One region of the Parasediminibacterium paludis genome, then DNA from elsewhere that is predicted to be linked to it. Evidence: riboswitches for the same ligand, from Rfam matches in the RefSeq annotation. Region 1 holds a riboswitch; the other holds the start of a gene.
The links. A riboswitch is a leader RNA that binds a small molecule or an ion and turns the genes downstream of it on or off. The one in region 1 is predicted to bind cobalamin.

Region 1 (16,884 bases):
CTTTCTTGCAAAAAGAAAACAGGTCCTTTAGATGTTAATTTGATAACGGCAGCAATAATAGGAAACAACCAACTAAATATAAACAAGATGGCAAACGATGCAATTGCTAAATCGAAGGCTCTCTTTGCAATGTTAGAATTGATGGCTTGACTTCTATTTTCTAGAAAATCAAAATCAATTGGTGTTTCAAAGGTAGAACCAGTGATTCTAACTATCTGTCTTTCAGCTATTTTACTGGGTAAAATTCTTGTTAACATATAGGATGCATTTTTAAATTAATAACTAGAAATAGTATCAATCCATTCAAATGTACGAATTTTTTTTCAATTGAGTTGTCTTAATTTCACTAATTTACTCAAAAATAATACCGAAAATCTCTTTTTTTCTATGAAAGTCAATAATAGAAAAAGAAAATAATGTGCCAAATCTCCGCTAGTTCATTATAAATATTTCAAAGTTGTTAACATCACTCTGGAGTATTACATAATTAAATATTTTTTAATAAAATAGTTGCATAAGCAACTAAGCCTTCTGCTCTTCCAACAAATCCCATTTTTTCAGTAGTTGTTGCTTTAATTGATACATCTTTTACAGTAAGATTCAGAATACCAGCAATTGTTGCCTGCATTTGCGCAACGTATGGTTTTATTTTTGGTGCTTCTAAGCAAAGAGACGCATCAATATTTACAACGGTATACCCTTCAGCGGTTATTAAATCGTAACTTTTCTTCAATAAAATTTTGCTGTCAATATTTTTAAAATCTTGGGATGTATCTGGAAAATGAACACCTATATCTCCTAAGCAGGCTGCACCAAGCATCGCATCACAAATAGCATGTAGCAATACATCTGCATCGCTATGACCAAGTGCGCCTTTGGTATGCGGTATTTTAATGCCGCCAATCCATAAATCTCTGCCCTCTACTAGTTGATGAAAATCTACACCAAAACCTATTCTCATAATATTGTTTTAATAAAAATTGGCTGTTACTTGCCTTTGAGCATGAAACAGCCAATTGGTTTAATGAGGAAAATTTTTTTACAAACGCTTATTTTTCAGAATTGCCATCAAGATCGAAAGTGATGCCAAAACGTAATGTATTTGATAACGGATTACGTGTAATACCTTGGCCAGAAGGTACTAAGTACGAGAAGTTAATGCCAATGACATTGTATTTTAAACCTGCACCAAATGTGAAATATTTTCGATTACCTTGGCTTACATCTTCGTAAAAATATCCTGCACGAACAGCGAATTGATCGCTGTAAATGTATTCGGCACCAAGCGATACTTGAAACTTTTTTAGTTCATTGCCAAAACCACCAGCATCACCAAACGATGAAAAATAACTACTGATAACACTCTTGTTTCTGTAACCTGCTAGCGATGCAGAATCGGTACTTGTGTTGCCTGTGGCTAATGGTGGCGTTGGAACCAGCAGCCTGTTTGCATCTAGTGCAAAACTTAGTTTATTGGTTTCGTCAAATACTGTTGTGTAGGCGATACCGATGCCTAAATTTGCAGGTATATAATCTTTATTGTTAGCATCGTTGGTATAGCCAATTTTGGAACCAAGGTTCGATAATACGATACCATAATTAAATCCAGCGCCTTCTTTATTGGTGCCATCGTGAAATAATGAAATATCGCCTGCAACAGCAGTACCAGTTTTGTAAGTAACACCGCTGTAAGTGCCATTTGCAAGACTGCTACTGATATACCTCAATGCAACACCTAAACTTAAATTTTCTTTTAATTTTCTAGAATACCCCACATCAAAACCAAGTTCTCTTGGGCGAAAACTGTTTAAAGTATTACCAGCAAAATCGGTAAATTCTATATTACCAAGACTAAAATATCGTAATGTGGCTGATAATGATTGATCCTCGTCTAATTTATAATAGCCTGTACCACTAGCTAGGTATACATCGTTAAGGCCAAGGTCTTTCAGCCAAGGTGTATATGTAAAGCTTACGCCAGATTTGGCTTTATTAAACGGCGTTTTCGCTAAGTTCCAATAACCAGCATTGGCATCTGGCGTGGTGGCAATACCTACATCACCCATACCGCCTGCTCTCGCATCTGGCGAGATACGTAAAAAAGGCACAGCAGATGTAACTACGTTTAAATCGCTAGTTTGGGCTTTCGCAACTATGGCAACGCTAGATGCTATTAAAGTAAATAGCACTTTTGATAGTGATGAATTTTTCATCTAATTGATTAAATTTATATTCACAAAAGAAAGAAAACAATTACATATAATCAATATTACTCGAAAAATGTAATCAAATTAGGTAGAAATTACGCCATTAATGCTATTTAAAGTAGATATAATTTTTGGGTTGATTCAGCTTTACCACTGTTTGAAGTTACAATAATACGATAGATATAGACACCTCTACCAATTTTTTCGCTGCTATAATTATCTTTTCCGTCCCATTCTATTTCTGCGCTTCTATTTCCCGCTGTATTCACTGTGCGTTTTATTTGATGTACCAATTTACCTGTAACGCTAAAAATATTGATTAGAACGTTTAAATTTTCACCTGGTTGGTTGTGTTCAAACCAAAAGGTTGTTTTACTCGTAAAAGGATTTGGATAATTATAAACGTGGCTTATCTGTAATTGTTGTTTTTTAGCAACAGTAAATTCTATAATTATTTCGCTTGAGTTGTTATACACATCCCAAGCTTTGATTTTGAGTGTATGTAAGCCTTCGCTAAGCGTAGCAAGTTGGTATCTAATTTGCCCCTCTTGAAAACTATTTAAAGCTGCTTCATAATAGTCATTTAGTTTAATAATATTTTTCTCGTCGCCATCTAAAATAGCCGTTATATCATGACCAATACCCGTACCAACGGTATTAATGCCAGAAGAGTCTGTGAGTTTTAGTATCAAAATGGGTGTTTCATTCGTCAAGCCACCATTTACAAATTTATCGTCGTTTAAGTAGGCTTTTATGTTGGGGCCTTCTTTATCGCTAAATGTGCCATTGCTACTACCACCAATAAAAAAATTTGTGTTGTAGCCAGCTGCATCTTTTGCATTGCCATCATCTGCGTACAAGCTTATTTTGCCTTGCCCTACTTGGTAATTAATGTCTTTAGGTATAATGCACGAAAAACTGAAATTACCGTTTGTAACCGTTGCCTTGCCCTTGTACAAAAAATTGGTTTGTTGGCTAAAACTTGTAATTGGACTAGCGGGGTCGTTGCCTTTTGTAGTAATCGTTTGTGGTTTATCAAAAACAATGGCATTTACCGTTCCGTTAAAATTACTTAAAGCATTGCCGGTAGCATCGGTAATTAAACCACCAAATGTATATTTTCCAAGTGCTTTTAATGTGTCAGCGTTAGAAGTGGGTAGGTTGTTAATAGTTGTAATTTGTAATTTATTTTCTGGAAATGCTAGTCGCAAGGCGGGGTCGCCAAGTAATGTGAATTTTCTATTATTTGTAATATCGGCAAAAGTTTGATAAGTATAGTTTTTGGCACGTTTTACGGCTTCGCCTAATGTTAAATATTTGCCACTTGCATCGGGCTGTAGTGCAATTGTTAGGTAATTATTATTAATTATTTTATTGCTATATGCAAATACAATACGTGTGGTGGTCATTAATGCAATAGCACCATTGTTTGTTTGGGTTAATAATTCACCACCAATAGATGTTTTTGTTGGGTCATCGTATGGCGCGAAATCGCAAGTAGCCGTAATGAATAAAGGGAGTTTATTGGGGTTTGATATTTTGTTTAAAACATCTTGGTCAAAAATGGCTTCATCTGCTAATCGCTGGTAGCCTCCATGACCAGTATAATTAAACAATAATGTGCCACTAAAAAGCTGGTTAATAATGGCTGTATTAACGTCTGGGTATCTAGCGCCGCTGCTACTACTTACAACATTAAAAGCATCTAAATAAATTTTATTTTTATTAAGATTTCCATCAATTGCACTAGCATTTGCTGAAATAAATTCAGCATCGTTTAAGTGTGTGTCGTTGTCTTTATCATCGGCTACAAATGTGGCCATATTGCGCCAAGGGCCAAGCGATTGTTTACTCTTATAATTGATGATTTTATCTACCATTGTTTTGGCATCGTTAATATTGCTCGCTGGTATTCTACCAATACCTATATCTAATAGGCTTACAGGATTTGTATTGGCAATGTCATCTGCATCATTAAGTAAGCCAAAAAAATCGTCGGATGTATACGTAGACAGAGGATCTATAGAATTGTTGTTTTCGTAACAAGGCACTAAGTTGGTATTATTTGCCAATCGATTTTTATAGTCAAAAGAAGCACTACCAAATAGTAGCAAATATTTTGGTCTTTTAGTAGAATCGTTTCCAGCTTTGTCGTAATACATTTTTACAAAATCGCGAATTGCTGTGGGGTCACTTGCGCCACTTGCAAATTCATTAAAAATTTGAGCAGTACTTGCTACCATTACTTTGTAGCCATCTTGTTGTGTGTGAAAAAGCGCTAGTCTTTTAGCTTCGCTAATTAGTGTAGGATGTGTAACAATTAAGTAATCAACTGGGCTGCTATTATGTAGATTTTGATTATCTATTTTACCGATAGCTGTAGGCGTAAAATAAGATGTGTTGTTAAAAGCAATATACTCTTTTAAAGTAGCACTTGTATTGGTAAACGTGAGTTGATTATTGGCATAAAGCGTTGTCATTTTTTGTGGTTGGTAAATGTTAGATACATCCCAAACGCTAGTTGCATTATTGGCGTTGCTAATGGTAAAAGCAGCTACATTACTAGCGCCTACACTTTGCCAATCTCTAAAAAGCAATTGTCCAGTTGATGGCATAATGATGCCCCTTCTGCTATATACCTCAAACCAATTTAGCCAAGCTTGCGCAGCTGAGTTGGCTGGCGTAAAATTGATGGTCAGATTGAGATTTGGTGTAGTTGATAAAAAACTATTTTGGGAAGTAACATTGGCCGCAAAAACATCTAAGAAATTACCCGAATTTACTGGTATGGTTAGGGTAGAAAGATTGCTACCATTAGCTTTTACAACTAATGTGCTAGTACTATTTACACTTCTGCCTGCAAAACTGGTTATTACATTAATCGGTTCTGATTGTAGCAAGCCATTTAAATCAATAGTAAAGCTTCTAGATAAATTATTACCGTTGATATTACTAAATTCTTCACCGTACCATTCTTTACCACTGTTTAAAAAATTTACCAAATCGTTTTCGTAATGGTAGTGGTCGTTGTAAGTGGTAACTGTTTGGGTAGCTATACCCGAAAAACTATTGGTATTAATGCGTTTACCAGTACCACCGATTGTAATAAAATAATAGGCCGTATCGCTATAGATATTTTTTTGATAGGTAAATGATTTATTGGTGCTATCAGCTAGCCATCTATTTGGTCCGGGTGCATAAAATAGAAAATAGTCATTGTTATTGAATAAGCCATCACCACCATCAACTACCTCAATGGCGTTCTCAACTAAGTCATCGTTATAATAGCTATTATTTTTCTCGCTCAACATTTGCCCACCATTGCCATACAATCTAATTGCGGCTGAAGAAATGGTTATACCAGGAAATCCATTATTATTTAAATACGCAACGTCTACTTTATAAATCCCCGCTTGGGTTACACCAATTTTTAAGAAATTACCAGTTTGCAATATAGAATTTGTTGAATATATACGCTGCGCGGCCGTTTTTTCAGCAGACAAAATGTTAAAAACGAAAAAAAATAAAATTACAGTACGCATTTTGCCAAAAATGATGTTCTTTTATCATCGAAAGAAGCTAACAACCCTAAAATTAGGGATTTGATAACAATTATATGAAAACTGTAAATTTACATTTTATCTAAAATCTCCTATATTCGCATAGAACATATAATTCTACCCCAAATTTTTTATTGACAGAATCTAAATTATCACTCATGAACATGCTAACAGGAGTAAGAAGTTGTGTTTTATTGGCAGCAACCATAGGTGCTTTTGCATCTTGCAAACCAAAGCAAGAAAAATCTACTGCTACTGGTTGGAATTATAATGACAAAAAACAAGGTAGCTTTTCGGTGCCGAAACCTAAGGACGTAAAAACTGCCCCAGGTCTTGTTTTTGTGCAGGGCGGTACGTTTACAATGGGTGCTACGCAAGAAGATGTTATGGCTGAATTTAATAATACGCCTAAACGAGTGACAGTCAACTCATTTTTTATTGATAGAACTGAAGTGGCAAATGTGCACTATCGAGAATATTTATACTGGCTAGAAAATACATTTAGCGACGAGCAATATAAAAAAGTATTGGAAGGCGCTTTGCCTGACACACTAGTTTGGAGAAGCGAACTGGCTTATAACGAACCTTATGTAGAATATTATTTCCGTCATCCTTCTTATAATTATTATCCAGTGGTAGGCGTTAATTGGAAACAAGCTACTGATTATTGTATTTGGAGAACTGACCGTGTAAACCAATTAGAATTAATTAACAAGGGTTACTTAAACGCAAATGCCATCAAAACAGAGGAGAACGGCGGTGGTCAAGAAAATTTTAATACAAAAGCTTATTTGATGGGTGAGTATCAGGCACAACCTGGTAAACTTGCAACTTCTAAAAGCAATCCATTGAAAGATGCACAAGGTAGACCAAGAACAACTGTACGCTTTGAAGATGGTATTTTATTTGGTGATTATCGCTTACCAACTGAAGCAGAATGGGAATACGCAGCATATGGCTATGTGATGGAAAATCCTCAGAGGAAAGCTAGCGCAAAAACTAGAGGAGAAGAAGTGGTAGCAAATAAGCAAATTTATGCTTGGAAAAACGATGGCTTCGATAATTTGCGTTCTACAAAACCAGGTAGCTATCAAGGTGCATTCTTAGCTAACTTTAAGCGCGGTAGTGGTGATAATATGGGTGTTGCAGGTGGTTTAAATGACAATGCTGCTATACCAGGTGAAGTGACTACCTTTTTACCAAATGCATTTGGTATCTATAATATGAGCGGTAACGTAAGTGAGTGGGTTGCCGATGTATACCGACCATTAACAAGTTTAGAAGGCGATGACTTCAATCCATTTCGTGGTAACGTGTTTAAAACAGTAGATAAAAGCGGTGGCGAAGGTAATTTGAGAGATAGCCTTGGTAGAATTAAAATGAAATTGGAAAACGATTCAATTTTGCAAAATCGTAGAAACTACCAGAAAGCTTATGCGCTAAACTATCTAGATGGTGATAGCTTAAGTGGTGTAACTTATGGCTACGGTGTAACGACTTTAATCTCTGATAAATCAAGAGTAGTTAAAGGTGGTAGCTGGAATGATAGACCATATTGGTTAAGCCCAGGTACAAGACGCTTTTTAGAAGAGGATCAAAGCAGTAGCACAATCGGCTTCCGCTGCGCTATGAGCCATGCAGGTGCACCAGAAGGTACAAAAGCTAAAATAAAAACTGGTAATAGCTTTCCAGAAAGAAAACCGAGAAGATAAGGTTTAGATATATAGAGCGTAATCCCAATGTATTGGGAAAAATGAAAGCCACTCAATTTAGTTTGGGTGGTTTTTTTATATGCATGTAATTGCTGCAATTCTTTACTTTGTACAATTAATTTTTAAGTATGACAATAGAACAATTATATCAACTATATCTTCTACATCCATCTATACAAACAGATACTAGAAAGCTAAAAGTTGGGGATATTTTTTTTGCATTAAAAGGACCTAATTTCAATGGTAACCTATTTGCAAAAAAGGCACTTGAACTTGGTGCCGCTTATGCAGTAATTGATGAACAGGTAGGCGATAGTAACGATAAATTAATATTGGTAGAAGATGCATTGAAAACCTTACAAGCTTTGGCAAAATACCATAGACAACAATTTACAATACCATATATAGCTATTACTGGTAGCAACGGAAAAACTACCACAAAAGAATTGGTGAGTTCAGTCTTGGCTTCGCACTATAGAACTTATACTACGCAAGGCAATTTAAATAACCACATTGGTGTACCATTAACCATTTTAAGTGTTGGTAAAGATGCGGAAATGGCAGTTATTGAGATGGGTGCCAATCACCAAAAAGAAATAGCTAGTTATTGCACTTATACCTTGCCAAATTATGGGCTTATTACCAATTGTGGTAAAGCACATTTAGAGGGCTTTGGTGGTATAGAGGGCGTGAGAAAAGGTAAAGGTGAGTTATATGATTTTATTCGCCACAATAATGGTCTTGCGTTTATATGTAACGATTACGACTACTTACTTGATATGAGTAAAGGCATTGCTAAACGCTACACATACAGCACCAATAATGGTGATATCATAGGTATTGCGTTGCAAAGTGAGCCTTACTTAAAAGTTCTAATGACCAAAGGCTTGCAGGCTAGCATTGTTACACAGCTTGTTGGCGATTATAACTTACCTAATGTACTCTGTGCAGTAGCTATTGGTAAATATTTTAAAGTACCAGACGAAAAAATTATTGCTGCTATAGAAAACTATGTGCCTAGCAATAGTCGCTCGCAAATGATCGAACAAAATGGCAACCACATCATACTAGATGCTTATAACGCTAATCCTACAAGCATGAAAGCAGCTATAGAGAACTTCGCAAAATTTCCATCAACTAATAAAGTATTAATGCTTGGAGGTATGATGGAGCTCGGTGAAGAGAGTATTGCAGAACATGCCGCTATTATTTCGCTTATTAAGCAGCACCAATGGAGTAATGTGGTATTGGTAGGTGGCGATTTTGGTAACATTGAGCATCCTTTTGTTTACTTTAATAATGCTACCGACGCTAAAGGGTGGTTTGCCGAACAAGGCTTTAATAATGCTTATTTATTAATCAAAGGCTCTAGAAGCATGGCCATGGAAAAAATTTTACAATAAGCTAATCAGTAAGTAACTATTGTTACAAATGCAATGTTCAAATGTAGCTACCTTGCATCCAACTTATAACACATGGCAGATCAACGAATAAATACTCCAAATTACATTCTAAGCGTTTTGCAAAACAAATGTCCACGTTGCAGAGAAGGCTATTTGTTTACCACAAAAAATGCCTACGATTTTAAGAATAATACCAAAATGAATGAACATTGCCCTACTTGTGGGCAATTAACTGAGATAGAAGTAGGCTTTTACTATGGTACGGCTTATGTAAGTTATGGGTTAACAGTGGCCTTCTCAGTAGCTACATTTGTAGCTTGGTGGGTGCTTATCGGTGTCTCTATCGATGATAATAGACTGTTTTGGTGGTTAGGTATTAATTCGTTTTTAATGCTTGCCATGCAGCCATTACTCATGCGCTTATCTAGAAGTATGTGGCTAAGTTGGTTTGTAAAATACGATGCTAACTGGCAACACTCTAAACCAAAAGACGCAGAGCGTGTGGTAAAAGAACACATGAATAATTGGTAAAAATAAATATGAACGAAGATGGAAAGCCTCAATTTGGGGCTTTTTTAATGTAAATAGACTATCCTATTTTCTAAAAACTTTTTGAACTATTTAAAATTGAGTTTTTATAAAAGTAATGTGCTCTGTTGAAAACCTTATTTGTATATTAAGTAACTTACTATCACATTTGTATTGTATTTGGTTCTAAAGGAATGATTTTATAGCCTTAGGCATTGTAAATATTACTACGCTTTGATAATAGCTGAACACAGTACTTAGCCTACAAGTGTGCGACGCAACGAAGCTACATTGTATTACTACTGCTGGTTATAAAATAATTACCCAAAGATTAAAAGGGAATTTGGTGAAAACCCAAAACTATCCCCGTAGCTGTAAAGCGGCCTCCCCCAAACCCCTCCAAAGGCGGGCTTGAAAAGAGGTGACTTCAATAAAACCACTGTTAATAGCGGGAAGGTGAAGTTATAAACGCTGAGTCAGAAGACCTGCCTTTTACAACATCATTCACGGCTTTCGGGTGAAAAGCATGGAATGTAAAGGGCTAGCTGCAGACAGCCGTTTATGTTTCTCCGTTTTTTTATTGTCCTGAAAGCTCATTGTTACACTTTTAAAAAATTAAAAGACAATGAGCAGAAAATTAACGCTCCTTTCAACAACACTGCTATGTGCAACAGGATTGCTTGCACAGCAAGACACGCTGGCTACCAAACAGCTAGACGATGTCATTGTAACCGCCAATAAAGTGGCGCAAAAACAAAATACTACGGGCAAAGTAGTAAGCGTAATTACAAAAGAGCAGATTGAAAAAAGCGCTGGCAAATCTGTAGCGCAAGTGCTCAACGAACAAGCTGGTCTTGTGGTGAATGGTGCACTAAATAATACCGGTAGTGTACAAACCGTGTACATGCGGGGTGCGAGTGCTGGTAGAACTTTAATATTGATGGATGGCATTCCTTTAAATGAACCAAGCACCATTACCAACGATTATGACCTTAACTTATTTTCTATTAACGATGTAGAGCGCATAGAAATTTGTAAAGGTGCACAAAGCACTTTATATGGTAGCGATGCGGTGGCAGGTGTTATTAATATTATCACAGTGAAAAGTAATGTTACCAAGCCTTTTGAAGGAAAAGCAACCCTTAGTGCTGGTGGCTTAAACACTTATAAAGCTAACATACAATTATATGGTAAGCTTGATAAATTTACCTATACAGCTCGCTATGCTAAATTAACTACAAGTGGTGTAAGTAGTGCTTATGATAGTACTGGTACAAAGAACTTTGACAAAGACGGTTATGATGGTAATGTGGCCAATGCAACGATGCAATTTCAAGCTAGTAAGCAATTGAGCGTTAAAGCATTTACTATGTTTAGCCAATACAGGTCGGATATTGATGCTGGTCCTTTTGTAGATAAAACAGCTTATTTTATTAATAACAAAAGTGCTATCAGTGGTGCAGGCTTTAACTTTAAAAATGATATTGTAACGCTTGTAGGTAATTACCAATATACAAAATTAAAGCGCGTTTACGACGACAATTATACCGCTGGTGCGCCATATTTTTCTTTAAATGCTTACAATGCAATAAGTCAGTTTGCTGAGCTATACTCTAATGTCAAGTTGGGTGCAGGTTTTACTTTATTAAGTGGTGCTGATTATAGATATGGAAGTTACAATAATGATTATAAAAGTGTCTCATCTTTTGGCCCCTATAACAGCACTTTTAGAGATACATCTGTAAGCCAAACAAGTATGTATGCATCGTTGAGTTTTATCGATGCGAAAAAACATTTATCGGTAGAACTTGGTGGTAGATTAAATACGCATAGTCGCTATAATTTCAATTACACTTACACGTTTAATCCAGCGTATAATTTCAACGATAATTGGCGAGCTTTCGGCAGCATTGCTACTGGTTTTAAAGCGCCAGGTTTGTATCAATTAAGTATTAATTCGAAATTATTACCTGAAGAATCTATTAATTATGAAGCAGGTGTTCAATATCAAAATAAGCATATAAATACACGTATAGTTTACTTTAATCGTAAGATAGATAATGGCATAGACTATAACTATATTACGTTTAAATACTTCAATTATATCAAACAACAAGTAAATGGCATAGAGTACGAACTTACCGTAAAACCAGTTGAAAAGCTTACCGTTACTGCCAATTACACATTACTAATAGGGCAAGAAACTTCACAAAACCGTGTAACTAACCAAGACACAGTCACATATGATTATTTATTACGCCGCCCAAAACATGTTGCTAACTTAACTTTTGGTGTACAACCCTTATCCAAGTTGTATGTGAGCGTTACAGGAAAATATGTCAGCAATCGTAAAGATGTAGGTGGCTACGCAAAAGCTGATGTAGGCTTAGATGCGTATTTTATCATGGCTGCTACAGCTTCTTATGAAGTAAACAAGCTAGTAAAGCTATTTGCTGATGCACAGAATATTACCAATAAGCAGTTTTTTGATGTACGTGGCTATAATACATTGCCTGCATTGTTTAACGTGGGAGTTAGTGTAAACTGGTAAATTACTTTACATTTCGATAAAGGCGTATGCGTTTCAAAACGCATACGCCTTTATCGAAATATCATAAATGTTTTGTTACAACAAAAATTGAATTTGGTTTTTATCAAATATTTGGCACAGTATTGCGATGTTTTAGCAAACTTTTGTACTAAAGTTTTCGTTAAATAATTAAAAACATCACATGTCGACAATACGCAAGAAATGTATTATTTATTAGCTATGTATCGCTTTTTTGTTTATTAATTAATTTCAACTAATACTCAAAATAAAGATATCATTTATATTAACCTTAAAATGGCGTAACTGAATGCATTAAATTATGTTTTACAATGTAAAAACATAAAGGTTAATTAAGAAAAAGGGTGTAGTGTTGTAATGGTATATTGGCTAAAATATTATTTATTTTAAACATTTAAATCAATGCTTTACAAAAGTGGTTTATTCATTTGGATACTATTTAGCTGTGCCTCGGCATTTTCGCAAGATAGTATCGGCAGGCAAATAACGCCCAACACTACCATACCGCAAAAGGATTTAATTGATATTTTACATAGCATTTTGTACAAAAATCCGCCAGTTAGAGCCGACTCAGGCTATAAACAAACTACTAAACTTTATGTATCTCCGGCGCCTCTTATAGAATATACAGTTGCTACCGACTTTGTATTTGGGGTAGATGCCATTGCTGCTTTTAATACAAGTAATTCATTACCTACCAATACCTCTACATTTCTAGGTGCACTAAAATATACCACTAAAAAACAATTGCTTTTTCCTATACAATCTACCATTTGGTTACCTGGAAACACTTTTGCAATTATAGGCGATTGGCGTTATCTCAATTTTCCACAAGATGCTTTTGGATATGGTACTTATACCAAACTTTCCGACCAATATACCATTGACTACAAATACCTCAGGTTTTACGAGACTGTATTGAAAAATATTGGCAACAATTGGTACGCGGGTTTGGGCTATCAACTAGATTATCATTGGAATATTTCAGAAAAAGGATTGCCTGTAGGCACCGTATCAGATTATCAGAAATATGGTTTTGCTAATTCTTCAACTTCTTCTGGCGCTACTTTTACTTTGCTGTACGATACAAGACAAAATCCTATTAATCCTGTGGTTGGAAATATATTTGCTAGTATTCAGTTGTTAAAAGATGCCACATGGTTAGGTGCTAATAGCAATTATTCAACGCTTACTTTAGATTTAAGAAGATACATTAAAATGCCTTGGCATACATTATTAGGTTTTTGGTGTTATGGTGTATTTACATTAAATGGAAATCCGCCTTATTTAGATCTTGCAGGTGCTGGTTTAGATAGCTATAATAATACTAGTAGAGGCTATCAACAAGGTAGATTTGTTGGAAAAAATATGTTAGCTTTAGAAACTGAGTGGCGTTTTAACTTGTCTAAAAATGGCTTATTTGGGGGTGTCATATTTGCAAATACAACTACGCTATCAGAGCTAGCAAGTAACCGATTTGAAAAGTTAGCGCCAGCTATTGGTGCGGGGTTAAGAGTTAAATTTAATAAGTTTTCGAAGACAAATATTGCTATCGATTATGGTATAGGAACGGGTGGTTCTAAGGGTTACTCGGGTAATCTTGGTGAAGTATTTTAAGTGCTATTGTATCATAAGTTAACAGTAAGGTAACATGAAAGTCTTTATTTCACTTTTCCGCTTATCTTAAATAAAAGCGTTATAATATAAAAGGTTGGAACATATTTTACATTTATTGTCGCGATATCAATATCTCATATTATTTCCTTTGGCAATAGTAGAAGGGCCGATAGTGGCTGTTATAGCAGGCTTGTTATGTTCAAATCAAATCCTTAATATTTCTTTGGTTTACCCAATTATCGTAGCTGGCGATATTACTGGTGATTCTTTATGTTATCTTTTTGGACGCTTTGGCGTACCTAATTTTATCAAGAAAATAGCCTTAAAACTGGGGTTTAAACCAGAAAAAATTGTGGTTGTTAGAAGCTATTTTGATACAAATCCAATAAAAACCATTTCCTTATCAAAAATTACACTTGGTATTGGTGTGGCGGGTATCTATTTGGCTGGCAATGCCAAAATTCCGTACAAAAAATTTATCATCGTTTGCTTTGCTACATCGGCCTTACAATATATCTTCTATCTTACTATTGGCTTATTATTTGGCAGTGCTTATATGCAAATAAGTCGATACTTAGATGTGGCCTCCACTTTAATAATACTTGCTGCACTGGCTGTATTGTTATGGCTATTTATCAAATCAAAACTTAAAAATAAAGCTGCTACTATACAAGAATAATGGCAGTGTCGTTAACCCTAAATTATCAGCAATATGAGAATTCTATTTGTATCAGATACATATTATCCTCACATCAACGGTGTGTATTATTTTGTTTGTCGTGTAGGACCTATGTTACAAAACAAAGGACATCAAATAGCCGTAATAGCTCCGTCGCCTACAACGTCATCCACTCTTAAAAAAATTGATGAGCTAGATGTATATGGTTTGCCTTCGGTATCTACTGTATTATATCCATTAATCCGTGTCCCGTTTCCTGTATTAATGCAGTCAAGAATTAGGAAAATAATAGCAGAATTTAAGCCCGACATTATACATCTACAAGACCACTTTGCTATTAGTAAAGCTGTAATTGCAGTAAATAAATCCATTGGTATTCCAATGGTTGCTACTAACCATTTTATGCCTGAGAATATATCTGTGCTGGTAAAAGGCAACGGATTAAAAACGAAGGTAGAAAATTGGCTTTGGCGTCAGTTTACTAAAGTGTACAACCAAGTGCCGCTTGTAACCACGCCTACCGAAACGGGTGTAAACATTATGCGGCCGCATCTTAAGCCAGCGGTAAAAACAATAGCTATATCTAGTGGGATAGATTTAGGTTTATTTAATCCACATGGCGATGTGCAACCTATTATAGAAAAGTACGAAATACCTACAGATAGGCCTATACTACTATATGTAGGTAGGCTTGATCCAGAAAAACGGATTGATGAAATATTAGAGGCAGTGTCAGTAGCAATTAAAAAGGTGAATTTTACATTTTTAATTGTAGGAAAGGGCACAAAAAAGCAAGAACTAGAGCAAAAATCGGTGAGCCTTGGCATAGCACAACATGTTATATTCACTGGTTTTGTACCTGACGAAGATTTACCATTTATGTACAAGCTAAGTCGCTGCTTTATCATTGCTAGTATTGCCGAATTACTGAGCCTAGTAACCCTACAAGCTATGGCCTCTGGCCTTCCCATTATTGCTGTAAATGCAGGTGCTTTGGTAGAACTCGTTGACGGTAATGGGTATTTGTACAACGAAGGCGATATACCAGCTATTGTTAATGCAATAACAGCTATTTGTACAGACGATAATGCTTATGCACAAATGCGAAGTGTGAGTTTAGAACGTATTCAAAAGCATGATATTAATGCGACACTGAGCGCTTTTGAGAATTTATATATAACGCAGGCTGCATTATAAAATAGTAAAAAATCAATAAAACATTTCAATTAAAATAAATACAATTCTAGACTTTTGCTTGTGTACTTATTTTTTTAAGTGCGTTGCATTATTTAAAATGCAGGGCTTTCAAAGGGATGTTAATATAATAAGTTGATGTAAAAGTAATTTATGGTTAATAAAACGGTGCTTAATTGGAGCGGTGGTAAAGATTGTGCATTAGCATTATACTATTTATTACAAAACAAACTATATACCGTAGCGCAATTATTAACCAGCATTAATCATACATATAATCGTGTAGCTATGCATGGTATTAGAGTTGAATTATTGCATCAACAGGCTGAAGCTATTGGATTGCCTTTACAAGAATTGCAATTAGATGATCAACCTTCAATGGATGATTATAACGATGCGATGACAACTACCATGCAAGATTTGAAGTTGCGTGGCTTTACGCATGCGGTTTATGGTGATATATTTTTAGCGGATTTACGTCAGTATCGAGAAGCGCAGCTATCTACAATTGGTCTTACAGCACATTTCCCACTTTGGCAAAAAAACACAACAGAATTGGTGCATGAATTTATTAACCTCGGTTTTAGAGCCATCGTTTGCTGTGTCAATAGTGAATTACTTGATAAAAGCTTTGTGGGTAGATATTTAGATGCTAGCTTTCTGAACGATTTGCCAAAAAACGTAGACCCTTGTGGTGAAAATGGTGAGTTTCATACGTTTGTGGTTGATGGACCCATTTTTAAACAGCCATTATCTTATACACTTGGGCAAACTGAACTGACAACTTACAAAGCTCCAAAGATGGATGCACACGGCGATATAACTACAGTTGGTTTTTGGCAATGCGATATCTTACCAATTTAGTACAATAAGGTGCAATAGTTTCTTGGTCTAAATATCACAAATTCGCGCTATGGAAATATACCTCATTAGACATACGACTCCCGATATTGTAAAAGGGCTTTGCTATGGACAAACGGACCTTGATGTGATTGACACTTTTTTTCAGGAAGTTGAACAAATAAAGCCGCACTTACCAGCTACCATTACAACGGTTTATAGTAGCCCATTACAACGTTGTAGCAAGCTGGCAAATGTGTTATTTCCTACACATACTATTACTTATCATGCACATTTACAGGAAATTAATTGTGGGGACTGGGAAATGCAACATTGGGATGAAATTCCAAAGCAAGCGCTTCAACCTTTCTTAGCAGATTTCGTAAACGTTGCTATGCCTAGCGGCGAAAGTTATATTGATCTCTACAATAGAGTTACAGCCTGCTTTAATCAGATTACAAAGCAGCCCAAACCAATAGCTATTGTAGCACACGGGGGTGTTATTAGAAGTATTTTATCGCATATTACGAATACGCCTTTAATTGAAGCTTTTAATGTATTTAAGCTGTATTATG
Region 2 (16,884 bases), on a different contig from region 1:
CACCATATGCAGTTTTAAGAACTTGGAAAAGCATGAGTAAATATATTCAAGAAGATGAAGATTATTATTCTGCATTGAAAGAGAAAAAAAATTGGCTAGATAATGATTGTAAAATTATTTCTGTTGGTGCTAATAAATTTGAAAAAGCCAAATCAATTTATAATTATGTACGTGACCATTATAAATGTATTGATTATGATGCTTCTGTTTGGCTTTCTGAACCAATAAAGAAAATTTTCCAAGCGAAGTCTGGTAGTGTAACAGATATCAACTTGATGCTAATGGCCATGCTTACACATGAAGGTTTTGACGTACATCCAGTTATACTGAGTACAAAAGACAATGGCTATGTAACAGAACAAGCCCCTGTTTTACAGCAATATAATTATGTAATTGCAAGAGTAAAAATTGATACAAGTTATGTCTTATTAGATGCGTCTGTACCCAAACTTGGTTTTGGCAAACTAACTGGCAACTGTTACAACCGTTCGGCAAGGGTATTAGATGATAGCGCAACATTAATTTCAATGGTGAATGATGATATCTTAGAAACGAAATCTACGGTCGTTTTTATAAGCAACGATGAAAAAGGTGGTAGTATTTCTGGTTCTTATAATTCTACTTTGGGCGATGCAGAATCATTTCAATTGAGAGACACATATAAAGAGAAAGTAGTAGAAGATTACACTAAAGACTTGGTAAAAACCTATCCATCAGAAATTGAAGTGAGTAATTTACAAATAGACTCATTGAAAATATGTGAAGCACCAATAACACTGCATTACGATATAAAAATCAATACCAATGATGCAGATCTATTATACTTAAACCCAATGTTTGCTAATGGGATGCTAACCAATCCATTTACAGCAGCGGACAGGTTTTTTCCAATTGAAATGCCACACAAAATTAATGAGGTATATACCTTAAACCTTGAAGTACCAAAAGGCTATGTCATTGATGAAATACCAAAATCAACAAGAATAAAATTGGATAGTACCAACAGTGGCATATTTGAATATATAACAGTGCTAAGCGACAACACTATTCAATTACGCAGTAAACTGCAATTAAATAAAGCCATGTTTGCTGCAGAAGACTACCAAAATCTCAGAAACTTTTTCGCTTTGGTCGTGAAAAAACACGCTGAACAAATTGTATTTAAAAAAATAAAACAATAAAAAATCCCCAATTTGAATAAATATTTTTTGCTGTATCTTAAGTTATCTTATATATTTGGTAATACAACTATCCAAAACTGATACATGACAACTAAATTCGTCTTACTGCTCGCTATTAGTGGCTTACTCATTAGTAATTATTCTTACAGTCAAGTAAAACCCATATCCAAATTAGAAAAAATTACCTTAGGAGATTTTAAACCCAAATCGCCAGTGGTTGACTCTAATGCCAATGCAGTAGTACTTGCTGATATTGGTAGCACCGAGTTTGAAGGCAATAACAATGGCGATTTTACGCTAGTTTTTAAGTGCGTTAAACGTACTTTACTAGTAAATAAAAATGCCTTTGATGAAGCGACCGTTAAAGTACCTATTTATGTAGGCAATACCGCAACAGAAGAAGAAAAATTTGAAGATTTTGAAGCTACTACTTACAATGTAGAAAATGGGGCAATTGTAGAAACCAAGTTAGATAAAAATGCGGTATTTAAAGAGAAATACAATCGTACCAGAACTATTAGAAAATTCACGTTTCCCAATATAAAGGAAGGTAGTATAGTTGAGTATAAATACACCATCAAATCGCCATTTTCCTTTTTTAGGGGGCATATCAGATCTTGGTATTTTCAAGGTAAATATCCAGTATTATGGAGTCAATATCATGTGCTGATTCCACATATTTTCACCTATTATCCTGTGCAACAAGGCTTTTTGAAGTATACGATTGACAGCCTTAAAGGCATTTTCAAAAATTACAATATTATTGATCCAGGTGGTGCAAATGAATCATCCACAATCATATCAGTAAGTGGGATGGCTATCTATAAAGTTTGGGCAATTAAAGATGCACCAGCCTTTAAAAGGGAAAACTATACTTCTTCATTAGAAAATTATTTCTCCAAAATTGATTTTCAATTACACTCTATAAAACTGAGTGAAAATTCACCTACACAACAAATATTAAAAAGCTGGGTAGAAACAATAGGAAAAGTACTTGAGGATGGTGACTACAAATCGGTACTAGAAGATAAAAATAGCTGGCTAGACGAGGATTTAAAAAGGGTTACAAAAGAGGGCACTGACTTTGAGAAAGCCAAAAAAATATTTGCATTTGTAAGAGATAATTTTAACTGTACCGACCACGATGCCTCTATTTGGCTATCAGACCCGTTGAAAAAAGTTTATTTTAGCAAAAAAGGAACTGTCACTGATATTAATTTGGTGCTCACTGCTATGCTCAACCATGCAGGTTTTGATGTACATCCAGTCATGCTTAGTACTAGAGAGAATGGAAGAGTCACGGAAAGCACAGCGCTCTTGAACCAATACAATTACGTTATTGCCCGTTTAAAAATCGATTCAACTTATTACTTGCTAGATGCATCTTATTCTAAATTAGGATTTGGCAAATTACCCGAAGAATGTTATAACACGTCAGCTCGGGTTATAGATAAGTTTCCTCTTTTACTATCTATGAATACGGATGACTTAACAGAAGAAAAACTGACAACCGTATTTATTGTAAATGAAGATAATGGTGAAACGAATGGCTCTATTGCATCTAATCTTGGTTATTACGAATCGATGCATTTACGTGAAAATCTTAATACCAAAAAAACCAGTGAATTTTTTAAAGAATTTGCCAAAATATATCCATCTGAAATCACCGTGCAGAACTTGGTGCTTGATTCTTTACCTGATGTAGATGAGCCGCTAAAAATGTCTTACGATATTAAACTCAACTTTAACGATGAAGATATTATCTATTTTAATCCATTATTAAGCGAAGCCATTAAGCAAAATCCTTTTAGTTCTGCAGAAAGATTGTATCCTGTAGAAATGCCCTACAAAGACAATAATGTATTTAGCCTAAATATGGAAATACCTAAAGGCTATAAGGTAGATGAACTACCAAAATCTACAAGGGTAAAACTAAATGACAATGAAGGTATGTTTGAATACATTATTTCTAATGATGGTAATCGTATTCAGTTGCGTAGTAAAATAGTACTTGAAAAAGCCAATTTTACGCCTGAAGACTACGAAACATTGAGAAATTTCTACGGTTTTATTGTAAAAAAACACGCCGAACAAATTGTATTTAAGAAAATAAAATAACCATAATTAGGCATGAAATATTTGTTGTTGATAAGCTTATTAGTAGCGGGTATTACTACTAGGGCGCAAGAATATAATGTAGCATTAATACCAGATTCAATTAAAACCGATGCCGATGCTGTACTAAGAAATGAATACCTAGAAGTTTATATTAAATCGCTTGAAAAAACCATTGTAAAGCATAAATATGCTATCACCATATTTAACGAAAATGGTGCTGAGTATGCAAAGTATCAAAAATCGTATGATACAAAATCGCCACTTTATGATATTTCAGGCACGCTTTACGATGCTGCAGGCAAAAAACTAAAAACAGTCAAACGAAAAGACATTGTAGATGTGTCGCTTCAAGACGGTATGAGCTTAATGCTGGATGATAGAATTAAAGCACATAATTTTTATTATAATATATACCCATACACCATTGAATATGAAGATGAACAAGACATAAAAGGCACTTATACTTTACCATCTTGGTATCCTGTAAATGGCGAAAAATATGGTGTACTGCAAAGTAAATACAAAGTTATTTACCCAGCAGATTATCACCTACGTTACAAAGAATACAACTACAATGGCAAGCCAACTATTACAACCGATAAAGATATTACGATTACTTGGGAGCTTAATAATTACAAGCCTTTGATTACTGAGTTTGCACAACCATCTTTACGTGAAATACTACCGCAAGTGCGTATTGCACCTACAGATTTTGTGTACCAAGGCGTTAAAGGGAGCTTTGCAACTTGGCAAGACTATGGCAAATTTCAGTTAATGCTCAATAAGGATAGAGATGTATTGCCAGACAATATCAAACAACAAGTACATAGTCTTACAGATAAACTAACTACTATTGAAGAAAAAACAAAAGTACTGTACGATTTCTTACAAAAAAATACGCGCTATATCAGTATTCAACTTGGTATTGGGGGCTTTCAGCCGTTTGAAGCCAAGTATGTAGCAGAAAAAAAATATGGTGATTGTAAAGCATTGTCCAACTACATGGTTGCCTTGTTAAAAGAAGCTGGTGTGAGTGCTAATTATGTGATTGCCTACGGAGGCAGTGGTAAAGGCAGTGATAGAGTAGACGCAAGTTTTCCCGCTGAATACTTTAACCATGTCATAGCTTGTGTACCTAATGGTAAAGACACCATTTGGCTTGAATGCACCAACCAAGATGTAAGTGCGGGTTATATGGGCGAATTTACTGGCAACAGAAAAGTATATGTGGTGGATGAAAAAAGCGGCGGTGGCTATATTACCAAAACACCTACCTACAAGTATACCGATAATTTACAACTACGCACTGTTACCGCCACTATCGATAAAGAGGGTAATTTACAAGCTGAGGTAAAAACTCATTTTACAGGTTTAGCGCAAGAATTACAGCATGGTTTACTACATGAAGCCACGCCAGAAGAACGGACGAAATATCTTAATGAAGTAATAAGTTTACCAACTTATAAAATAGAAAAAAACGATTACAAAGAAACCAAGGGCTACATACCAGCAATGGATGAAATTCTTATTATCAATTCGCCAAATTATGCATCAACCTCTAGCAAGCGCTTATTTGTTACACCTAATATGTTTAATAAAAGTACTGCACGCCTACCTACCGATAAACCGCGCAAATACGATCTAGAGCTTAGCTATCCGTTTAGAGATATTGATTCAGTAAATATTACCATACCTGATGGCTATACCGTAGAAGCTTTACCGCAAAATATGAATCTGACCAATAAATTTGGAAACTATAAAGTAAGTTATACCGTTAATGCCAATACCATACAACTTATTCGCTTAAAAGAAAGGATTAACAGTCGTTTTCCTGCTAGCGATTACGAAGAATTAGCTAAGTTTTATGAAACCATGTACAAAGCTGATAGAGCTAAAATTGTTTTTGTAAAAAAGGAAGGGTAATCGTATTTAAGTAAGTTTTGCAGGTTTAAAAAAAAATAAGGTCTACAAAATCCACTAATTGATACAAGAGAATAGCTAAAAACCTTGAATACTTAAGCATTCAAGGTTTTTATACTTTGGATGCTTTTTTTGATACATCAAACTCAATTTTTGCCAAATAACTGTTATCGCATCGAAAAATATCAGTCACTTTTTTAGCTGGCCATCATCAAATATTAATATTAAAACCCTTTATTGATAGGTATTGTAGCGATTGAAACGTTTTTGGAAATCATAAAACAAAAGAAAATGGGTTACCATCAAAACCTCAATAAGCATAACTTCACATTGTGAAAGTTAAACCAGTAGCATTCATCAAGAAATTAAATCTATCTCTTTTTCATATGGCAAGCAATCGTTAGAGGTCGTTCCGTTTCCACGGAAGGACCCTTTTTATTTTAGCTATTTTCTGCAAATTCAATCTCAATCTGCCATATTTAAAATTTCATTTTTGTTCACAAATTGTTTTCAACAGCAGGTTAATAAGAAACTGCAATCTTCAAAAAAATTGCTGCTAGATTGCAGTAGAATTTGGTTGCACGCATGACTACCCTCGTACGTGAATTAAAAGGGAATTGAGTGAAAATCTTAAACTATCCCCGTAGCTGTAAAAATCCAATAAAAATTGTTTACTTCTTACGCCACTGTTTTAGCAATAGAATGGGAAGGCATAAACAACGGATGAAGTCAGAAGACCTGCCAAATTCATAACCAACAACGAATCAACACTTTCGGGTGAAGAGTGGTGTTCTGATAATCTTTCGCAGACTAGCAATATCTGCAAGGCAAAGTCAGCACATTACATTAAAATATTTAAAAAATCAAATAGCTGAATGTACCATGACCATGCAAGTAACAGAGGAAGTATTATTAAAAGAGAACAAAGACCGTTTTGTTATTTTACCAATCAACTACCCTACCATTTGGGAACATTATAAGCGCCATGAAGCTAGTTTTTGGACAGCAGAGGAAATAGATCTTGGTAGCGATCTAAAAGATTGGGACAATTTGAATGATGGTGAACGCCATTTTATTAGTCATGTGTTGGCTTTTTTTGCTGCAAGTGATGGTATTGTAAATGAGAACCTGGCTGTAAACTTTATGAGTGAAGTGCAGTTGCCAGAAGCAAGATGTTTTTACGGTTTTCAAATAATGATGGAAAATATTCACAGCGAAACTTATGCTTTATTGATAGATACATACATTAAAAACGCAGAGGAAAAATATAAGCTATTCCACGCAATAGACACTATTGCTGCTGTGAAAAAGAAAGCAGAATGGGCGTTACGCTGGATAGACAATGGCACATTTGCTGAAAGACTAGTAGCTTTTGCGGCGGTAGAAGGTATTTTCTTTAGCGGTAGCTTTTGCTCAATATTTTGGTTGAAGAAAAGGGGCTTAATGCCTGGTTTAACGTTTAGCAACGAACTGATTAGCCGCGATGAAGGTTTACATTGCGAATTTGCTTGCTTACTGTACAAAATGTTACAAAACAAATTATCTGCTGCGCAGGTAACAAAAATTATCACTGACGCCGTTGCTATAGAAAAAGAATTTATTACCGAAGCATTACCTGTGGGCTTAATAGGCATGAATGCTGCTCTAATGCAACAATACATTGAGTTTGTCGCAGACAGGTGGTTAAGTGAGTTAGGTTATCCAACAGTGTATAATACCACTAATCCATTCGACTTTATGGAAATGATTTCACTACAAGGCAAAACTAATTTTTTTGAAAAGCGTGTGGGTGATTATCAAAAAGCTGGCGTAATGGGAACAAAAGATACACAAGCTTTTTCGCTTGACGAGGATTTTTAAGTTAACAGTTGCAAAGCGAACAGAACGTAGATACCGATAGCTATCGATAGAGTGACACAACAAAAGCCCAATAGTAGTATTACTTCTGGCAAACAAAAGAAGAAAACAAGTACATCATAAATATATAGCGCATCATGTTTGTAATAAAAAGAAACGGCAAAAAAGAGTCTGTAAAGTTTGATAAGGTTACAGCTAGACTTGAAAAATTATCATATGGCCTAAGCCCAATGGTGAACGTTATAGACGTGGCAAAAAAAACCATTGAAGGTATTTATGAAGGTGTAGCGACCACCGAGTTAGATAATCTAGCGGCTGAAACAGCAGCATCGCTAACTATTACACACCCTGATTATGCCATTCTTGCATCGAGAGTTGCGGTGAGTAACCTACATAAAAATACCGTAAAAAGCTTTTCTGATACGATGAGAAAGCTATATAACTATATTGACACAGCAACTGGTAAGCATCTCCCGTTGATTGCTGACGATGTCATGCAAATAATTGAAGACAATGCTGATTTATTAGATAGTACCGTTATATATGACCGCGACTTTGCGTTTGATTACTTTGGTTTTAAAACCCTAGAAAAATCGTACTTGCTTAAAATAAATGGCAAGATAGTAGAACGTCCGCAACACATGTACATGCGTGTGGCTGTAGGTATTCACAAAAAAGATATTGATAGTGTGATTAAAACCTATCACTTAATGAGCGAGCGTTGGTTTACACATGCTACACCTACTCTATTTAATGCTGGAACACCAAAACCTCAGATGAGTTCTTGCTTCTTGCTTACTATGAAAGAAGACAGCATTGATGGCATTTATGATACATTAAAGCAAACAGCAAAAATTTCCCAGAGTGCCGGCGGCATTGGCTTAGCTGTTCATAATATTAGAGCTACTGGTAGTTATATTGGTGGTACTAATGGTACTAGCAATGGTATTATACCAATGTTGCGTGTATTTAACGATACGGCTCGTTATGTAGATCAAGGTGGTGGCAAACGTAAAGGAGCATTTGCTATTTACCTAGAGCCATGGCATGCAGATGTGTTTGAATTTTTAGACTTGCGCAAAAACCATGGTAAGGAAGAAATGCGTGCCAGAGATTTATTCTATGCTTTATGGATTTGCGATTTGTTTATGAAACGAGTAGAAGAGAATGGCGAATGGAGTTTGTTTTGCCCAAATGAAGCACCCGGATTAAGCGAATGTTGGGGTGCGGAATTTGAGAAATTATACACCAGCTACGAAGCTGCGGGCAAAGCAAGAAAAACCATCAAAGCCCAAGAGCTATGGTTTAAAATATTAGAATCACAAATAGAAACAGGTACGCCTTATTTATTATATAAAGATGCTGCAAACGGTAAAAGTAATCAGCAAAACTTAGGTACTATTAAAAGCAGTAACTTATGTACTGAAATAATGGAATACACTAGCCCTGAAGAAGTGGCTGTGTGTAACCTAGCGTCGCTTGCGCTACCACGTTTTGTAATTGATGGCAAATTTGACCACCAAAAATTATACGATGTTACTTACCAAGTAACTAAAAACTTAAATGCAGTTATTGATAATAACTACTACCCTGTAGAAGAAGCGAGAACTTCAAACACAAGACACCGCCCTGTAGGTTTAGGTGTGCAAGGCTTGGCAGATGCGTTTATTATGTTGCGCTTACCATTTGAAAGTGAGCTAGCGAAAATGTTGAACAAAAACATTTTTGAAACCATCTATTTCGCTGCAATGACGGCTAGTAAAGACCTCGCTAAGGAGCATGGGGCTTATGAAACTTACCAAGGTTCACCTGTATCTAAAGGTATTTTTCAATATGATATGTGGGGTGTTACCCCAACCAACCGTTGGGATTGGGCTGCCTTAAAAGAAGAAGTGAAAAAATATGGTGTACGCAACTCACTATTAGTAGCGCCAATGCCTACTGCTTCTACCTCGCAAATATTTGGCAACAACGAATGTTTTGAACCATATACAAGTAATATCTACACACGTCGTGTATTAAGTGGTGAGTTTATTATTGTAAACAAACACTTATTGAAAGACTTAGTAAGCCTTGGTTTATGGACCAATAGCATGAAAAACAAGATTATCGCGGCTAACGGTTCTATTCAAAACATTGAAGAAATACCAGCAGAAATTAAAGAACTATATAAAACGGTATGGGAAATAAAACAACGTAATTTGATAGATATGGCAGCTGATAGAGGTGCATATATTTGTCAGTCGCAATCGTTGAATTTATTTGTAGATAGTCCTACAACTTCTAAGTTAACGTCTATGCATTTCTATGGCTGGAAAAAAGGGTTAAAAACAGGTATGTACTACCTACGTAGCCAAGCGGCAACACAAGCTGTACAATTTACCGTAGAAAAACAAGGCAGCGAAGAAGTATCACCTGTAATACCAAACCTGCAAGCAACAAACGCGAATGCAGCAGCAATAACCGATATCGAACCAACACAAGTAGACGGACCAAGTTGCACCATGCAAGATGGCTGTATTAGTTGCGGTTCATAGTAGGGCTTTTAATAAATGGTCTTTTTATACTTTTTTATGCTACGCCCTCAAACAGGTTGATAGATTTTAATATATCCCAGTTGCTACGGTAGCTGGGATTTTTTGTGAGTGTACTTGAAACAAGCAATAAACGCTCAAGGCCAACATCATCAATCATTTTCATTTTACCAACCCACGCAATACCTATATCTTGGTGTTATGATTGCACTAAAAACCCTTGTACAACAGCTTGAAGCACAAATACCAAATGCTCAGGTAATAAATACAGCAGTAACAGCTTCTACAGTAGGCTGGCATATAGAACATGCGCTATTAAGTATTAACCAAATTATTAGGGCGGTTGCAGCATCTAACCCTAAAGACTATACATGGTCGTTCAACTTCTTTAGAACGTTGGTATTTTTTAGACAACAGATACCACGTGGCAAGGCAAAAGCACCGAAAGTTGTGCAACCTAAAGACCATGTTACTGAAGCAACTATTAAAGCAGCATTAGAAAAAACTTATCAACTGCTAGATGTATTGCCTACCCTCTCAGCAAATAATTTTTTCCCTCATCCATATTTTGGACAATTAAATAAACGACAAACTATTAAATTTTTAATTATTCATACACAACATCACTTGCATATTATACAAGAGATGATGCAATCATAATAAGGCGCCGAGATTGAGGCGCCTTATTATGATTATTTTTTAATAACCATCCTTATTTATAAATTACCCGAAAAGTCTTAGAAGCTGTATTGTTAGCGTTATACAAGTCGGTTACTTTAATAGTAGTAACAACCCATTTTTGTCGTGGTAAGTTAATAACACTGGTACTATTATCTGTAATATTGGTTTTAAAAGACGGTGGTTGCGGTAATACAGATAAGCCGCTGACTTCTTCTACAGCCGTTACAGCTACACTTAAACCACTATATCCAATGCGGCTAGTAATCGTTACTTTAAATTGAAAGCTTGAAGCCACGCTAATATTGCTTGCAGATGCATCTGTGGTAAAAACGATTGGGTCTGAACCGTTAACGGCCGTTTTAATACAACCAGTCAACATTGTCATACAAATTATCGATAATATAAAAAATAATCTTGTCATTAGGTGTTTATTTATTAACTACTAGTTTATAAACAATTCTCTCATCGACTCCAATTACCTCTATGAAATAAAGACCATTGGTATAGTTAGCAATTGGTAAACTGATTTTCTTTTGTCTTGTTTGTTGCGTTTGTAGCACCGCACCAGTTGCACTAAGCAATCGTACCATTACTGGTTTGGTAGGTATTTGCGAAAACTCAACCCAAGCTTCATTGGTAGCTGGGTTAGGATATTGCTTCACCGTAGCACCATTGATAACGGTAGGTGTGGTTACAGCAGTTACTAATAATTGATACACATCGCTTGTAAAAATACAATTAGGTCCTGCCGTAACTATTACTTTATAGTTGCCCGGCGTAGTGGGTTTGTAAGTATTGGTAGTAGCACCAGCAATAGCTACATTGTTCAAATACCATTGGTAATTGCTGTATAGCGTAAATGTTTTAAACTGATTACCGTCCCACACAATTACTGGTATTAAAGCAGTATTTATGGTAATTGGTAAATTTTGCGAATAGCTAGGACAAGCACCAGGTATAGATATTACAATACGATACACACCAGATTCTTTAGCCAAATAAGTGGATGATGTTGCACCTAGAATATCCACACTATCCTTTTGCCACTGCATTGTACCAGTATTTAAAGTAGAGGCAATGGTTACAAAACCAGTATCGCAAAGGTTCTGTGTAACGCGATAAGCAATTGGTGTTAATGGCTGCGGTATGGTAGTTAATGTGATGGCATTGGAATAACCTGGGCAAGCACTTTTGGTATATACCGCTCGGTAAGTACCCGCTTGTGTAACTGGCAACAATTGGGAGTTATTGCCAGGGTTTGCAATAGTTACACCATCTTTTTGCCAACTAACATCAATAACACTGGATACTAAAGTAACAGATGAGCCTGCACAGAAACTATTAGAACTAGCCAAATTAACAATTATAGGTGTAAATGCTGCTGGTGTAGTAGTGGTAGTAATAGCATTTGAAATACCATTACAACCATTGTTACCGTATTGAACCGCTGTATACACACCTGCTTTGGTAGCTGTATAGGTTTGTCCAAATGCATTTTGAATAATATTACCACCTACTAACCATTGTACACCAGCAATATTAGACGACAATGTAACAAAACCACTATCGCAGAAAGTAGTGCTACCTAATGCAGTAATGGTAGGCGCAGCGGGCGATGGTGTAACACTGACTTGTACTGGGGTAGAATAAGCAGGGCAAGTACTAGATAAGATAACTGCACGATAGCTGCCAGCCACAGAAGCAGTAATACTTTGTGTATTGGTAGCAATGGTTACAAAATCTTTCTGCCATGCAACATTAGCCACGCTTGAAGTAAGTGTTACTGGCGAACCACTACAAGTATTTAAACTACCACTTGCTGAGATAATAGGTATAATTGGCGGCTTATTTACCGTTACAGGAATCTCATTTGAATAATTAATACAAGTACTATTAGCCACATAAGCTCTATAGGTGCCAGATGCTGTTGCTGTGAGTGTTTGAGTAGTAGCGCCAGAAATATTAACCCCATCTTTTTGCCATTGTACATTAGGCAAAGTAGATACCAAGATAACATTACTACTATCACAGAATGTAGTAGCGCCCGTAGCAGTAATAAAAGGTGTACCAGGCGAAGGAGATACCGTCACAGCTAAACTATTAGAGTAACCAGGACAACCTGTACCAAACAAAATAGCTTGATAAATTCCAGATTGTGTAACAGGCAACGATTGTACTCCACTTGCAATAGTCACCCCATCTTTTTGCCAAACCACACCAGCAGTATTGGTTGATAGTGTTAAAGGAGTACCACTACAAATATTCAAGTTACCACTTGCTATTACTACAGGTACTACTGTAGGCGAATTAACAACAACGGTAATTTCATTAGAATAAGTAATACATAATGAGTTGCTAGATGCTACTTTATACACCCCTGCTTTAGTAGCAGTATAAGTACTATTGGTAGCACCATTAATAGCCACACCATCTTTATACCATTGTATATTGGCATAATTACTTACCAGCGTTACACTACCGCTATCGCAGAAAGTAGTTGGCCCAGATGGCACTATAGTTGGCGTTACAGGTGCAGCTACCACTGTAAGTGTTAAAATATTTGAATAAGCAGTACAAGATCCTGTAGGAATGAATGCTCTATAATTACCAGAACTTGTAGCTATATAAGACTGTGTGTTTGCGGCAACCACAATTCCATCTTTTTGCCAAGTTACGCCAGCCACTGAAGATGTCAATGTAACATTCGTGCCTGCGCAAACATTCAAATTATTATTCGTACTAATAATAGGAATGATAGCAGGTGTATTGACAGTAACTAATACTTCACTTGAGTAGGCTGTACAACCAGCACTATTACTAATTGAAGCAATATATCTACCACTTTGTTTTACCACTAAAGTTTGTCTAGTAGCCCCTACAATTGTTGCACTATCTTTTAACCATTGTACCCCTGCAACATTAGATGCTAGTGTAACACTATCTCCGCTACAAAATGTGGTTGAGCCTGTGGCTGAAATTATTGGCGTTACAGGTTTAGCAGCTACCGTCACCACTAAACTATTAGAACTACAAGTATTACCTGCTACAACTGCTGTGTAAATACCAGCAACGGTAGCGGTATAAGTTTGCGCAGCGGCGCCCGTAATATTTACACCATTTAGCTGCCATTGAACACCAATAACCGAAGAAGATAACACCACACCAGATGAGCCTGGACAAATAGCCAACGATGCACCACTTGCAGCTGAAATTACTGGTGCCACACTATTACTTATCGTAACCGTAATAGCATTTGAAAAAGATTTACAAGTGCCGTTTGTACTGTAAGCTTTATAGGTTCCAGAACTTGTAACAATTAATGTTTGTGCTACAGAACCCGAGATATCTACACCATCTTTTTGCCATTGGATAGATGGAGTAGACGATGTTAAGGTAACCGTACCGCCGCTACATAAATTTACACTGCCATTAGCAGAAATAACAGGTACAATAGGCGCTGCGGCTGAGGTTAAGATAACACTATTTGAAACAATACTACAACTAGCTGTGGTTACGGCTGTATAAGTACCTGCCACAGCAGTTGTATAAGTTGCCCCTACTGCTGCAGGAATACTTACCCCATTCAATTGCCATTGCACATCTGCAACAGTTGACGTGAGTGTAACACCATTAGTACCACAAATAACATTACTACCATTGATAGCTGAAATAGCAGGAATAGTAGTAGCACTTACTGTAACTACTAAAGGAGTAGAATAACTAATACAATTACCATTGGTAGTATATGCTGTATAAGATCCAGCGGTTGTTGCTGTAATAGTTGATGTAGGATTAGCGCTTATATTCACCCCATCTTTTTGCCATAATACAGCACCACTAGCCGATGACAAAACCACACTACCACCAGAACAAATATTTAAACTGCCTGCTGCGGTAATCGTTGGCGCAGTAGGTAAGGTAGAAACGGTAACAGTAATCGTATTTGAATAAGCAGTACCGCACGCTGCACTACCAGGAATGTAAGCTCTATAAACACCTGCTGATGAAGCATTGTATGCTTGAAAAACAGCACCATTAATATCTACACCGTTTAATTGCCATTGTACACCACCAATATTAGAGGACAAAGTAACAGTACTACCAGTACAAATACTTGTTGTTGTTGCAGCTGTAATAACTGGCGCTGTACTTGGTGAACTAACTACAACATTTATAGCATTCGAAGTTACAGAACAAGCACCACTTGTTCTTAGAGCTGTGTACGAGCCCGCTGTTGTTACTACCAAAGCAGATGATGTAAGCGTACCAATATTAGTGCCATTCATTTGCCACTGAACAGGATAAGCATTTGAACTTAGGGTAACGCTACCACCAGAACAAAAATTAACTGCGCCACTTGCAGTAATGACAGCAGCAGTTGGTGGCGTACTTACAGTAGCTACTAGGGTATTTGAGTATGCATTACTACAAGCAGCAGAAGGGATATAAGCCCTGTATACACCCGCTAATGCGGCTGTATAAGCCTGCGATGTTGCCCCACTGATGTCTACACCGTTTAATTGCCATTGTACACCTGCCACATTTGATAAGAAAGATACCGAGCCGCCATTGCAAAAGGTGGTGGCTCCACTTGCTGTAATTACTGGTGCTACACTTGGCGTTACCACTGTAACTATAATTGCATTTGATACTGAGCTGCAACTACCATTCGAGGCTATTGCCGTATAACTACCGCCCACTGTAGCCGAATAGGCTGTACCTAAAGAGCCCACGTTAGTACTATTTAAACGCCATTGTACATTAGGTACACTAGATTGTAGTATCACATTATTACCATCGCAGAAAGTGGTAGGCCCAGTAGCCGTAATGACTGGGATAGCTACACTCCCCGAAACGGTTACAGTAATGGTATTTGAATAACTAAGTCCACAACTAGATGCTGTGCTCACATAGGCTCTATATGTACCAGCTTGCGTAGCAGTGTATGTTTGTAATACCGCACCACTAATATCTACACCGTTTAACTGCCATTGAACACCTGCCACATTTGAAGCAAGTATTACAGAACTACCTGTACAAATATTGGTTGCGCTAGCAGCTGTAACCACTGGTGTTGCATTGGCAGCAATAACGACTACTGTATATGCATTCGAATATGCATTGCAACCATTAACACCTTTTACTACAGCTCTGTAAATACCACTTTGTGTTGCTGCATAACTACTACCAAAGGCACCAGAAATGTCTATACTGTCTTTTTGCCACTGCACGTTGGCAATATTTGAATTAAATGTAACGCTATTACCCGAACAGAACGTTAAATTACCGCTAGCGGTTACTACAGCAGCTGTTGGAGCAGGATTAACAGTTACGGTAATGGTATTAGATGGCGTCCCTATATTATTGCAATAGAAATTACTGCCCGTAACATAAGCCGTATAATCACCAGACTGTGTGGCTAAATATGTGCTGCTGGTTGCACCAGAAATATCTACACCATTCAAACGCCATTGCACTACTGAGCTACTACTAGAACTTATAGATGAAGTAAGCACTACATTACTACCACTACAGATAGAAGTACTTCCGTTAGCAGTAATAGCTGGTGTGGGTTGTACAGGTAAAAAAGAGCTAATAATAATCTGGTTAGAAATTGCACTACACCCACCACCAACAGCAGGCTGAATGGCTCGATAAGTTCCATTGGCAGTAATATCTACAAACTGACCAGTAGCACCTACAATATCAACCCCGTCTTTTTGCCATTGCACAACGCTTACTGACGAAGTAAGCCTAATAGTACTGCCAATACACACTGGTACAGCATGCACACTTTCTGTGATAGTGGGACCAACAATATTGGTAACCGAAACAGTAATTTCATTAGAGTAGCCAGGGCAACCAATAAGTGGCGTGAACTTGATACGGTAATTGCCACCTACGGTTGCCGTATAAGTTTGAGCTTGTGCGTTTAAAATATTAATGCCATCTTTTTGCCATTGAATATTACCTGGGTCAGAAGATGACAATACCACGCTTTGTCCATTACAAAAGCTAGTACTACCTTTTGCAGTAATAACAGGTGCTACACTAGCTGCTGCAAAAGTTACTGTAACAGTATTGGTAATAAATACAGTACCGTTTGCCAATGTTACAGAAAGCGTATATACACCTGCTTGCTTAGCAGGAAAGGGTACTTTATTTGCACCAGTAATAGCTACACCATCTTTTTGCCAATTGTAGCCCAATGCATCTGACGGTAAATTATTGACACCAATCAATACGCTATCATCAACACAAATATTGGTGTTTGAAAAAGCAAAAATGGTAGGGTCTGCCCAATTTGCTTCACTTGCGGTAGCGCTAGCTACAGTTGGCAGATGATTGTCTGATATTGCTGCAATATCTTGCCCCTTGGCTATACACGATAAGCATATGATTAAAAGAAAGGGGATAATTTTTTTCATACTAGGTTAATTGCATTCACTAAGTAGCATTTTGTCAATACATTCAGAACGCTTTTTTACGCCGTATCTTGTATGCATTGAGGTATTTGTACTAAAATATGATACAAATACGCAAGAAATTGCTTCAAATACTACCTATTTTACGGATAAAGGTAAATACACTCA

Region 2: linked by a shared signal. The riboswitch ahead of ACFOW1_RS11170 (ribonucleoside-diphosphate reductase small subunit) and the one ahead of ACFOW1_RS16865 (TonB-dependent receptor plug domain-containing protein) in region 1 are both predicted to bind cobalamin.

What each region holds. Positions count from the first base shown of each region.
Region 1 covers NZ_JBHSDC010000031.1:80,611-97,494, forward strand. Annotated here, with positions in the region: gene ACFOW1_RS16830 (sugar transferase) at 1-257, opposite strand, end outside; gene ispF (2-C-methyl-D-erythritol 2,4-cyclodiphosphate synthase) at 488-961, opposite strand; gene porV (type IX secretion system outer membrane channel protein PorV) at 1,050-2,213, opposite strand; gene porU (type IX secretion system sortase PorU) at 2,321-5,749, opposite strand; gene ACFOW1_RS16850 (SUMF1/EgtB/PvdO family nonheme iron enzyme) at 5,926-7,479, shown strand; gene ACFOW1_RS16855 (UDP-N-acetylmuramoyl-tripeptide--D-alanyl-D-alanine ligase) at 7,608-8,882, shown strand; gene ACFOW1_RS16860 (DUF983 domain-containing protein) at 8,955-9,413, shown strand; cobalamin riboswitch at 9,700-9,917, shown strand; gene ACFOW1_RS16865 (TonB-dependent receptor plug domain-containing protein) at 10,036-11,961, shown strand; gene ACFOW1_RS16870 (hypothetical protein) at 12,382-13,596, shown strand; gene ACFOW1_RS16875 (DedA family protein) at 13,691-14,275, shown strand; gene ACFOW1_RS16880 (glycosyltransferase) at 14,309-15,472, shown strand; gene ACFOW1_RS16885 (Dph6-related ATP pyrophosphatase) at 15,623-16,333, shown strand; gene cobC (alpha-ribazole phosphatase) at 16,383-16,884, shown strand, end outside.
Region 2 covers NZ_JBHSDC010000022.1:179,567-196,450, reverse strand. Annotated here, with positions in the region: gene ACFOW1_RS11185 (DUF3858 domain-containing protein) at 1-1,181, shown strand, start outside; gene ACFOW1_RS11180 (DUF3857 domain-containing protein) at 1,266-3,299, shown strand; gene ACFOW1_RS11175 (DUF3857 domain-containing protein) at 3,312-5,222, shown strand; cobalamin riboswitch at 5,777-5,979, shown strand; gene ACFOW1_RS11170 (ribonucleoside-diphosphate reductase small subunit) at 6,102-7,079, shown strand; gene ACFOW1_RS11165 (ribonucleoside-diphosphate reductase subunit alpha) at 7,214-9,613, shown strand; gene ACFOW1_RS11160 (DinB family protein) at 9,812-10,270, shown strand; gene ACFOW1_RS11155 (hypothetical protein) at 10,323-10,712, opposite strand; gene ACFOW1_RS11150 (T9SS type A sorting domain-containing protein) at 10,720-16,719, opposite strand.